DNA from 3 places in the Mycobacterium sp. NGS18 genome. Region 2 is predicted to be linked to each of the others. Evidence: predicted binding sites of a transcription regulator. Region 2 holds the regulator's gene; each other region holds the start of a gene.
What was found. Region 2 encodes LexA, which represses DNA repair genes until DNA is damaged. Its sites were predicted from a motif close to CGAACANNTGTTCG; they were not measured.
Positions count from the first base shown of each region.

Region 1 (3,272 bases), 560 kb from region 2:
GGCGGCGGTGGCCAGCGGGCCGACCACGGCGGTGGAGTCCGAGTAGACGAACGTCAGGGTCGCCACCGCGTAGTGCGGGCACGCTGGCCGACAGCAGCGACGCGGAACGTTCACGCCCGTGAGGCTATCGTGGCCGCGCACCGCCGCGGCGCCGGACACGCGCAACGGGCGGGCACGCTATGCGCAACCGTTACCATCGTCTGCGTGATCGCAACGCGTCGGCATTGGCGCGGCCGCGAGCCCCGCGGTCCGCTGCTTCCGCCGACCGTGCCGGGCTGGCGCACCCGCGCCGAACGGTTCGATATGGCGGTGCTGGAGGCCTACGAGCCCATCGAACAACGCTGGAAACAACGGCTGTCAGCGCTCGACATCGCGGTCGACGAGATCCCGCGGATCGCCGCGAAGGACCCCGACAGCGTGCAGTGGCCCCCGGAAGTGGTCGCCGACGGGCCGATTCCGCTGGCCCGCTTGATTCCCGCCGGGGTCGATGTCCGGGGCAACCCGACGCGGGCGCGAATCTTGTTGTTCCGCAAGCCGATCGAGCAACGGGCGAACGACAGCACCGAGCTCGGAGATTTATTGCACGAAATTCTGGTGGCTCAGGTCGCCACCTACCTGGATGTCGAACCCACCGTCATCGACCCGACGATCGACGACTAGCTCCCGAAACTGACGCGAACGGGCTCAGATGATGCCGCGCTTGAGGCGACGGCGCTCACGCTCGGACAGCCCACCCCAGATGCCGAAACGCTCGTCGTGCGCCAAGGCGTACTCCAGGCACTCGCTGCGCACCGAGCAGCGCTGGCAGATCTTCTTGGCCTCGCGGGTGGAGCCGCCCTTCTCCGGGAAGAACGCCTCGGGGTCGGTCTGCGCGCACAGGGCGCGGTCCTGCCATTCCTCGTTGGTGGCCGTCTCGGCGTCGAACGGGTCGAAGTCGTCGTAGCCGTCCGGTTCGGGAACCAGGCTCAAATGCGGCCGGCTGGGCGGCAGCTCGGCCTCGATTGGCTGCATTGCGGTATGAGCTTGCGGTGCCCCCCCGATTACGCCCCAAAGGTGCTCATAGGACATGCTGGGCCTCCTCACCTGGTTGCGCGATCCTGATCTGTCGCCCGCTATTGCGATGTTGTCCGTACCAATTCGAACATGTGATCGAATCTCGGTCTGCGACACCGGAATCGGCTGGCCAACCGGGAAATGACACTGATGTGATTAGACACGGGTTGCTTGGCCCGGTCAAGCCGAATGGCCAAATTCCTTACCATCCCGTGACCGATTTCGGACGTGTCCGAGACCGGCGAGTCCGTGTCGTCTAGCCCACACCGGCCCTACGGCGTGTCTTGCGAGGGTCGCTGGGACGCACCGCCACACCGGCCGCATCCACACCAAAGGTACTGTCGTGCGCTGTGAAGGTCACGGTTCTGGTCGGCGGGGTCGGCGGTGCCCGGTTCCTGCTCGGCGTGCAGAAACTGCTGGGCCTGGGCCAGTTCGGCGGTGGCTCCGTTGACGGCGAGAGCGCCGCGCACGCACTGACCGCGGTCGTCAACGTCGGTGACGATGCCTGGATGCACGGGGTGCGCATCTGCCCGGATCTGGACACCTGCATGTACACCCTGGGCGGCGGCGTGGACCCGGAGCGCGGCTGGGGTCACCGCGACGAAACCTGGCACGCGATGGAGGAGTTGGCCCGTTACGGCATGCAGCCGGACTGGTTCGGTCTGGGCGACCGCGACCTGGCCACCCACCTGGTCCGCACCCAGGCGCTACGCGCCGGCTATCCGCTGACCGAAGTGACCGCGGCATTGTGCGAGCGCTGGCAGCCGGGCGCGAGGCTGCTGCCGGTAACCAACGACAGCTGCGAAACCCATGTCGTGATCACCGATCCCGCCGACGACTCTCAGCGTGCCATCCACTTCCAGGAGTGGTGGGTACGATACCGGGCCGACGTCCCCACCCACGGATTCGGCTTCGTCGGCAGCGAGAAGGCCAGCGCGACAGCCGAAGTCACCGAGGCCATCGCCGAAGCCGACATCGTGCTACTGGCTCCGTCCAACCCGGTGGTGAGCATCGGCGCCATTCTTGCCGTCCCGGGCATCCGCGCCGCACTGCGGTCTACCCAGGCTCCGATCGTCGGCTATTCGCCGATCATCGCCGGGAAACCGTTGCGCGGCATGGCTGACACCTGCTTGAGCGTGATCGGCCTGGATTCCACTTCGCAGGCGGTGGGCGCCCACTACGGTGCCCGCAGCGGAACCGGGATCCTGGACTACTGGCTGGTGCACGAGGGCGAGGACGCCGAGCTGCCCGGTGTGACGGTGCGTCCCGCCCCGCTGCTGATGACCGATCCGGCCGCGACGGCCGAGATGGTGCGCGCCGGGCTGGAGTTGGCGGGGGTGTCGCTATAACAGGGCGGGCAGAACACGGCAGCGCCGCCAAGGTCGAGATCCTCCCCGTCACCGGCCTGGCGGAATTTCGGCCGGGCGATGACCTGGCGGCCGCGCTGGCACAAGCCGCACCATGGCTGGCCGACGGCGACATCGTGGTCGTCACCAGCAAGGTGGTGTCCAAGTGCGAAGGCCGTATCGTGCCGGCGCCGCATGACGCCGAAGCGCGAGATGCCCTGCGCCGCCAGCTGGTCGAGGCCGAGGCGGTGCGGGTGCTGGCCCGCAAGGGCCGCACCTGGATCACCGAGAATCGGCTCGGCCTGGTGCAGGCCGCGGCGGGCGTGGACGGCTCCAACGTCGGCTCCGACGAACTCGCACTGCTGCCGGTCGATCCCGACGGAAGCGCCGCCGCGTTGCGCACCGGCCTGGCTGAGCGGCTCGGCGTGGACGTGGCGGTGCTGATCACCGACACGATGGGCCGCGCCTGGCGCAACGGGCAGATCGACGTCGCGATCGGGTCGTCCGGCCTGAGCGTCCTCAACAGCTACGCCGGTGCCGTCGACCGGCACGGCAACGAATTGTTCGTCACCGAAGTGGCTGTCGCCGACGAACTGGCCGCGGCCGCCGACCTGGTCAAGGGCAAGCTCACCGATGTTCCGGTGGCGGTGGTACGCGGAGTGGCCAGTCCCGACGACGGTTCCACCGCAGCCTCGCTGGTGCGCTCCGGCTCCGACGACCTGTTCTGGCTGGGCACCGCCGAGGCCATCGAGACCGGGCGCCGCCAAGCCCAGCTGCTGCGCCAGTCGGTGCGCACGTTCTCCGGCGAACCGGTACCCGCCGATCTGGTCACCGACGCCATGGCCGAGGCGTTGACCGCCCCGGCGCCGCACC
Region 1 covers NZ_JCALEC010000001.1:52,864-56,135, reverse strand. The annotation lists gene AC5Y31_RS00295 (DUF3499 domain-containing protein) at 1-114, opposite strand, end outside; gene AC5Y31_RS00290 (metallopeptidase family protein) at 208-660, shown strand; gene AC5Y31_RS00285 (WhiB family transcriptional regulator) at 685-1,068, opposite strand; gene cofD (2-phospho-L-lactate transferase) at 1,404-2,402, shown strand; gene AC5Y31_RS00275 (coenzyme F420-0:L-glutamate ligase) at 2,399-3,272, shown strand, end outside.
Region 1: the regulator LexA is predicted to act here: its motif matches at 1,139-1,152, upstream of cofD (2-phospho-L-lactate transferase).

Region 2 (3,272 bases):
TATCGAGGTGGTAGGCCGCCAGGGTGCGGCTGATGCCGGCGGCGCTCGCGGCGTCGTCGCGGGCCACCGGCTCGTCGCGGGATGCGATGTACTGATAGAGCCGCTGCCGCACCGGATCGTCCAGAGCGCTCAATCCGGCTAACGGATCCAGGCCGCCGCAGGGTGGGGTGCTCATCGTCCCAATGTAACACCAAAAAATGTTGACAAATAGGGTCGAATGCGGTCAATCTGAACGCATCGCTGACACGTGGGATGGGGGAGATTGAGATGTCGGTAGCCGTCTACGCCGACCTGCGGGTGGTTGATGGGCCGGTCCCGGACCTGGACGCCGCCGAGCAGGCCGCCGCGGCGTTCCTGCACGCCCTGGGCGTCTCCACCGACGATGAGGCGCTTGCGGGTACACCGCGCCGGATGGCGCGGGCCTATGCGGAGATGTTCTCCCCAAAGCCGTTCGAGGCCACCACTTTTCCCAACGACGAGGGATACGACGAACTGGTGCTGGTGCGCGACATCCCGTTCCGTTCGGTCTGCGAGCACCATCTGCTGCCGTTCACCGGAACCGCCTGTGTCGCTTACCTGCCCGGCGATCGCATCCTCGGCCTGTCCAAGCTGGCCCGGGTCGTGGACTACTTCGCCTGCCGGCCGCAGGTGCAGGAACGCCTCACCAAGCAGGTGGCCGACTGGCTCACCGAGCACCTGCGCCCGCGTGCTGTCGGGGTGGTGATCCGCGCCGAGCACACCTGCATGACGTTGCGCGGCGTACACGCCACCGGGTCGACCACCGTGACCTCGACCCTGCTGGGCACGCTGCGAACCGACGCGCGCTCCCGCCAGGAGTTCTTCTCCCTGGTCGGCATCGGCGGTAGCCGGTAGCCGCCGAATCGCCGGTCAGATCTTGCGGATGACGGTCACGACCTTGCCCAGCACCACCGCGTCGTTGCCCGGGATGGGGTCGAAAACCGGATTGTGCGGCATCAGCCAGACCTGACCGCCGGCCCGTTTGAAGGTCTTGACGGTGGCCTCGCCATCGATCATCGCTGCCACGATGTCGCCGTTGTCGGCGACGTTCTGCTGGCGCACCACCACCCAGTCGCCGTCGCAGATCGCGGCGTCCACCATCGACTCACCGACCACCTTGAGCAGGAATAGCTCGCCTTCGCCCACCAGTTCGCGGGGGAGCGGGAAGACGTCTTCGACCGCTTCCTCGGCCAGGATCGGCCCGCCGGCCGCGATCCGGCCCAGCACCGGAACGAAGGTGGGTTCGGGCAGCGCATCGGATCCGGCCAACTCCGTCCGTGGAGCCGAGCCGGAGGCCACGGCCGATTCGTCCGGGCCGCGGACGTCGACGGCGCGGGGCCGGTTGGGGTCACGACGCAGGTAACCCTTGCGTTCCAGCGTGCGCAGCTGGTGGGCGACCGAGGAGGTCGAGGTCAGCCCGACGGCGTCGCCGATCTCCCGGATGCTCGGGGGGTAGCCCCGTTCGTTCACCGAGGCGCGGATGACGTCGAGGATGGTGCGCTGCCGGGCGGTCAGCGGTGAATCGGGCACAGATGCCAGTCCCGGGCCGGTGGTCTTGCTGCTGTCGCTCATAGCGGCGAATGTAGTCCTCTGGCCGCGATTAATCAAACATGTGTTCGACGCGTGTCGCGCGGGAGTTCGAAGCCGGCCGAGTATGTCGGTGGCGGTCGCTAACGTATTCGACAACGAATCGATCACACGTTCGGACATCGAACATACAATCGATTATGATTCGAACAGTCGAGCGAACAGGGTCGCCGACGCCGAGTGAGGGAGAACCGCACATGATGCTGATCGACACGAGCGCTCCGACGTTCGACCAGGTCGGGACCGACCGGTTCGGGACCCGTCGCGGTCCCGGTGTGTCGCGGCGCGCGTGCGCGGTGCAGACCCGGCCGCCGCGGCTGGTGCGGAGCCGTCCGGGCGGCGCGCCGCTTGAGCACCGGGGCAGCGGCGTGCTGATGTCGCGCACCGCGCACCGGCCGCAACCGGTCAAGCCCATCACTCCGGCGACCACCGTGGTGCTGGCCTTGATCGCCGCAGGCATCACGGTGTGGCTCGGGCTGGTCGCCCAGTTCGGTGCGTCGATGGCCGGCGGTGGCGCGCCCGCAGTGCCCGAGCAGCTGGGTGTGGTCCGGGTTCAAAGCGGCGAGAGCCTGCAGCGCTTGGCGGCCCGGGTCGCACCCGACGCGCCGACCGCTCAGGTCGTCGACCGGATCCGCGAGCTCAACAACCTGGAATCGGCCGCCGTGGACGCCGGCCAGCCGCTGATCGCGCCGATCGGCTGAACGTCGATGTCCGGCCGGCCGCGGCCCGCGCCCACTGCGGCGCGCCGCCCGGCACCCGCGCAGGTACGCTCACTGGTGTCCCAGTGGTCCGGGCCGCCCCAGCTCGTGCAGGTGTCCGGCTCTCGGCACGGCGAAGGAGCGGCCATGCATTGCCCGTTTTGTCGCCATCCAGACTCCCGGGTGGTGGACTCCCGCGAAACCGATGAAGGCCAGACCATTCGCCGCCGCCGGTCCTGCCCGGAATGCGGTCGTCGCTTCTCCACGGTGGAGACCGCGGTGCTGGCCGTGGTGAAACGCAGCGGCGTCACCGAGCCGTTCAGCCGGGAGAAGGTCATCAGCGGGGTGCGTCGGGCATGTCAGGGCCGGGACGTCGACGATGACGCGCTCAACCTGCTGGCCCAACAGGTCGAAGACGCGGTACGGGCGGCCGGCTCACCCGAGATCCCCAGCCACGAGGTGGGTTTGGCGATTCTGGGCCCCTTGCGCGAACTCGACGAAGTCGCCTACCTGCGATTCGCCTCGGTGTATCGCTCGTTCTCATCGGCGGCCGACTTCGAGCGGGAGATCGAGGCACTGCGCGAACATCGCCAGGTACCCAGCACCGGTTGAGCTCGCCGCGCCGCGCCGCGCACTACGCTGGCTCCATGGCACCCGACCTGCACGCGAATCTGGTGGAGCTGGCCCCGCTGTTGGGCACCTGGTCCGGCCGGGGCTCGGGGGTGTATCCCACGATCACGTCGTTCGACTACCTCGAAGAGGTGAGCTTCTCGCACGTCGGCAAGCCGTTTCTGATCTATGGCCAGAAGACCAAGTCGGCCGCCGACGGCCTGCCGCTGCACGCCGAGACCGGGTACCTACGCGTCCCGCAACCGGGCCGGATCGAGTGGGTGCTGGCCCACCCGAGTGGGATCACCGAGATCGAGGTGGGCAGCTACCAGGTGACCGCCGACGGCATCGATCTCGAGA
Region 2 covers NZ_JCALEC010000001.1:609,100-612,371, forward strand. The annotation lists gene AC5Y31_RS03015 (helix-turn-helix transcriptional regulator) at 1-175, opposite strand, end outside; gene folE (GTP cyclohydrolase I FolE) at 268-873, shown strand; gene lexA (transcriptional repressor LexA) at 889-1,590, opposite strand; gene AC5Y31_RS03030 (LysM peptidoglycan-binding domain-containing protein) at 1,803-2,306, shown strand; gene nrdR (transcriptional regulator NrdR) at 2,451-2,915, shown strand; gene AC5Y31_RS03040 (peroxynitrite isomerase) at 2,951-3,272, shown strand, end outside.

Region 3 (3,272 bases), on a different contig from region 2:
CATAGCAGACCGCGGAGTTGGCCGCCGATCCCCTGCCCTGGCACAGGATGTCGCTGTCCCGGCAGAACCGGGTGATGTCGTGCACCACCAGGAAGTATCCCGGAAACCCCAGCTGCGCAATGACTTCCAGTTCGCGATCGATCTGGGCATACGCTTTTCGAGCCCGTGGCCCGTGCCCGGGCGGGCCGTAGCGGCCCGCGGCGCCGGCCAGGGTCAGCTGCCGCAACCAGCTGTCCTCGGTGTGGCCGTCCGGAACGGCAAACGGCGGCAGCTGCGGGGCGATCAGCGCCAGCGAGAACGCGCACTGTTCGCCGAGTTCGGCCGCGGCCGACACCGCCGACGGGTGTGCCGCGAACAGCCGGGCCATCTCCGCGCCGGAGCGCAGATGCGAGCCGCCCAGCGGGGCCAGTCGGCCGGCGGCGGCATCCAGCGACTGCCGGGCCCGGATCGCCCCCATCGCCATCGCCAGCCGGCCCCGGTCCGGCCCGGCGAAATGCGCTGCGGTGGTGGCCACCAGCGAAACCCCGAACCGGGGCGCCAGCGCCGCCAGGGCCGCGTTGCGCTCGTCGTCGTAGGGATCGCCGTGCCGGGTCAGCTCGACACTGACCCGCTCGGCCCCGAACCGGTCGACCAGGTCGGCCAGCGCCGTCGCCGCCGCGTCCGGACCACCGGCGGCCAGCGCCTGGCGGACGTGCCCCTTGCGGCATCCGGTCAGGATGTGCCAGTGCCCGCCCGCCGCGCCGGTCAGCGTATCCAGATCGAAACGCGGCCTGTCCTTTTCGCCGGCCAGGTGTGCGGCGGCGATCTGCCGCGACAACCGCCGGTAGCCCTCCGGGCCGCGGGCCAGCACCAGCAGGTGCGGGCCGGGCGGGTCCGGGTCGTCGGTGCGGGCCTTCTCCCCCAGCGACAGCTCGGCGCCGAAGACGGTGGCGATCTGGTGTCCCGCGGCGGTCAGTTCGGCGGCCGCCTCGGCGAACCGCACCACCCCGTACAAACCGTTGTGATCGGTCAGCGCGATCGCCCGCAGGCCCAGCCGGGCGGCCTCGGCGACCAGCTCCTGCGGAGTGCTGGCCCCGTCGAGGAAGCTGTAGGCCGAGTGCGCGTGCAGCTCGGCATAAGGGACCGTCGGGCCGGCCGGCGTGGGCCGCTCGGGTCGCGGCGTCGACCGGCCGTGATCGGCCGACACACCGGCCGGCTGATCGGTGTGACGAGGCTTACCATTGAGCACTCGCTCCATTTCCGCCCAGCTCGGCGGCCCACTGCCCCAGCCCACACCCACCACGATATCGAACGTGTGTGCGATTCACGCACCCGTGGGTGTTGGAAAGAACTTTGATGCACTAATCTGTGTCAGATTCCGGCACCACCCGAAAGGCAATTCTTGATGTTCGGCGTTGTCAGACGCGCGTGGTTACCGCTGCTCATCGTGTTGGTTCTCGTGGTGGGGGGGTTCGTCGTGCATCGCATTCGCGGCTATTTCGGCGGTGATGACAGCGGCAATAGCGCCGCCCCGTTCGAGGACACCAAGCCGTTTCACCCCAAGGTCGTGGTCTACGACATCTTCAGTCCGGACGGGACCTACGCCGACATCAACTATCTCGACTTGGAAGCTCTCCCGCAGCGGGTCGACGGCGCCGCCCTGCCGTGGACTCTCACCCTGTCGACCACCAACCCGGCGGTGAGCCCCAACATCGTCGCGCAGGGTGACGGCAGCACCATCGGCTGCCGGGTCACCATCGACGGCGAGCTCAAAGACGAACGAATCTCCAGCAGCCCCGTGAGCGCCCAGACCTTTTGCATTGTGAAATCAGGATGAGCAAACACCTCAACGACGACACCCCGACCGAGACGCTGCCGGCAGCGCAGCCGCCCCACCGCGGCGCCATAGCGACATGGGTCCGCCGGCTGGCGGTACCGCTCATCCTGGCCTGGTTGGCGATCACCGTGTTGGTGAACGTGATCGTGCCGCAACTCGACGAGGTCGGGGCGATGCGCGCGGTGTCGATGGCCCCCAAAGACGCCCCGTCGATGATCTCGATGATGCGCATCGGCAAGACCTTCGACGAGTTCAAGTCCGACAGCTCGGCGATGGTGGTGATCGAAGGCGACGAGCCGCTCGGTGACGACGCGCACCGCTACTACGACGAGCTGGTCGCCAAGATGGAGGCCGACACCGAGCACGTCGAGCACATCCAGGACTTCTGGAGTGACCCGCTGACCGCGGCGGGGTCGCAGAGCCCGGACGGCAAGGCCGCCTACGTGCAGGTGTACCTGGCCGGCAACATGGGCGAGACCCTGGCCAACGACTCGGTCAAGGCCGTCCAGAAGATCATCGCCGACACCCCGGCACCGCCCGGCGTGCAGGCCTACGTCACCGGCGGGGCCGCCCTCAACGCCGATCAGCACATCGCCGGCGACCGCAGCCTCAAGCTCATCACCTCGCTGACGTTCGTGGTGATCATCGTGATGCTGCTGAACTTCTACCGCTCGATCGGCACCGTGCTGCTGGTGCTGGGCATGGTGGTGTTCGAACTGGCCGCGGCCCGCGGCGTGGTGGCCGTGCTCGGCTTCTACAACATCATCGGCCTGTCGACGTTCGCGGTGAACCTGCTGGTGACGCTGGCCATCGCCGCCTCGACGGACTACGCGATCTTCCTGCTCGGCCGCTATCAGGAGGCGCGGTCGCTCGGCGAGGACAAGGAGTCGGCCTTCCACACCATGTATCACGGCACCGCGCACGTGATCCTGGGCTCGGGCCTGACCATCGCCGGCGCGACCTTCTGCCTGTCGTTCACCCGATTGCCCTACTTCAAGTCACTGGGTGTCCCGCTGGCCATCGGCATGGTGGTGGTGACGTTCGCGGCCCTGACCTTCGGCGCCGCGGTGGTGGCGGTGGCCAGCCGCTTCGGGATGCTCGAGCCCAAGCGGGGGATGCGGATCCGCGCCTGGCGGCGGCTCGGCGCGATGATCGTGCGCTGGCCGGGGCCGGTGCTGGTGGCCACCACCGCGGTCTGCCTGGTCGGGCTGCTCACCCTGCCGGGGTATGAGACCAACTACAACGACCGCGAGTACATGCCCAGCGACATTCCCGCCAACGTCGGTTACGCCGCCGCCGACCGGCACTTCTCCCAGGCCCGGATGAATCCGGAACTGCTGATGATCGAGTCCGATCACGACCTGCGCAACCCGGCCGACTTCCTGGTCATCAACCGGATCGCCAAGCGGGTGTTCGAGGTATCGGGTGTCGGACGGGTGCAGACCATCACCCGGCC
Region 3 covers NZ_JCALEC010000010.1:39,699-42,970, forward strand. The annotation lists gene AC5Y31_RS17490 (error-prone DNA polymerase) at 1-1,273, opposite strand, end outside; gene AC5Y31_RS17495 (MmpS family transport accessory protein) at 1,385-1,816, shown strand; gene AC5Y31_RS17500 (MMPL/RND family transporter) at 1,813-3,272, shown strand, end outside.
Region 3: the regulator LexA is predicted to act here: its motif matches at 1,288-1,301, upstream of AC5Y31_RS17490 (error-prone DNA polymerase).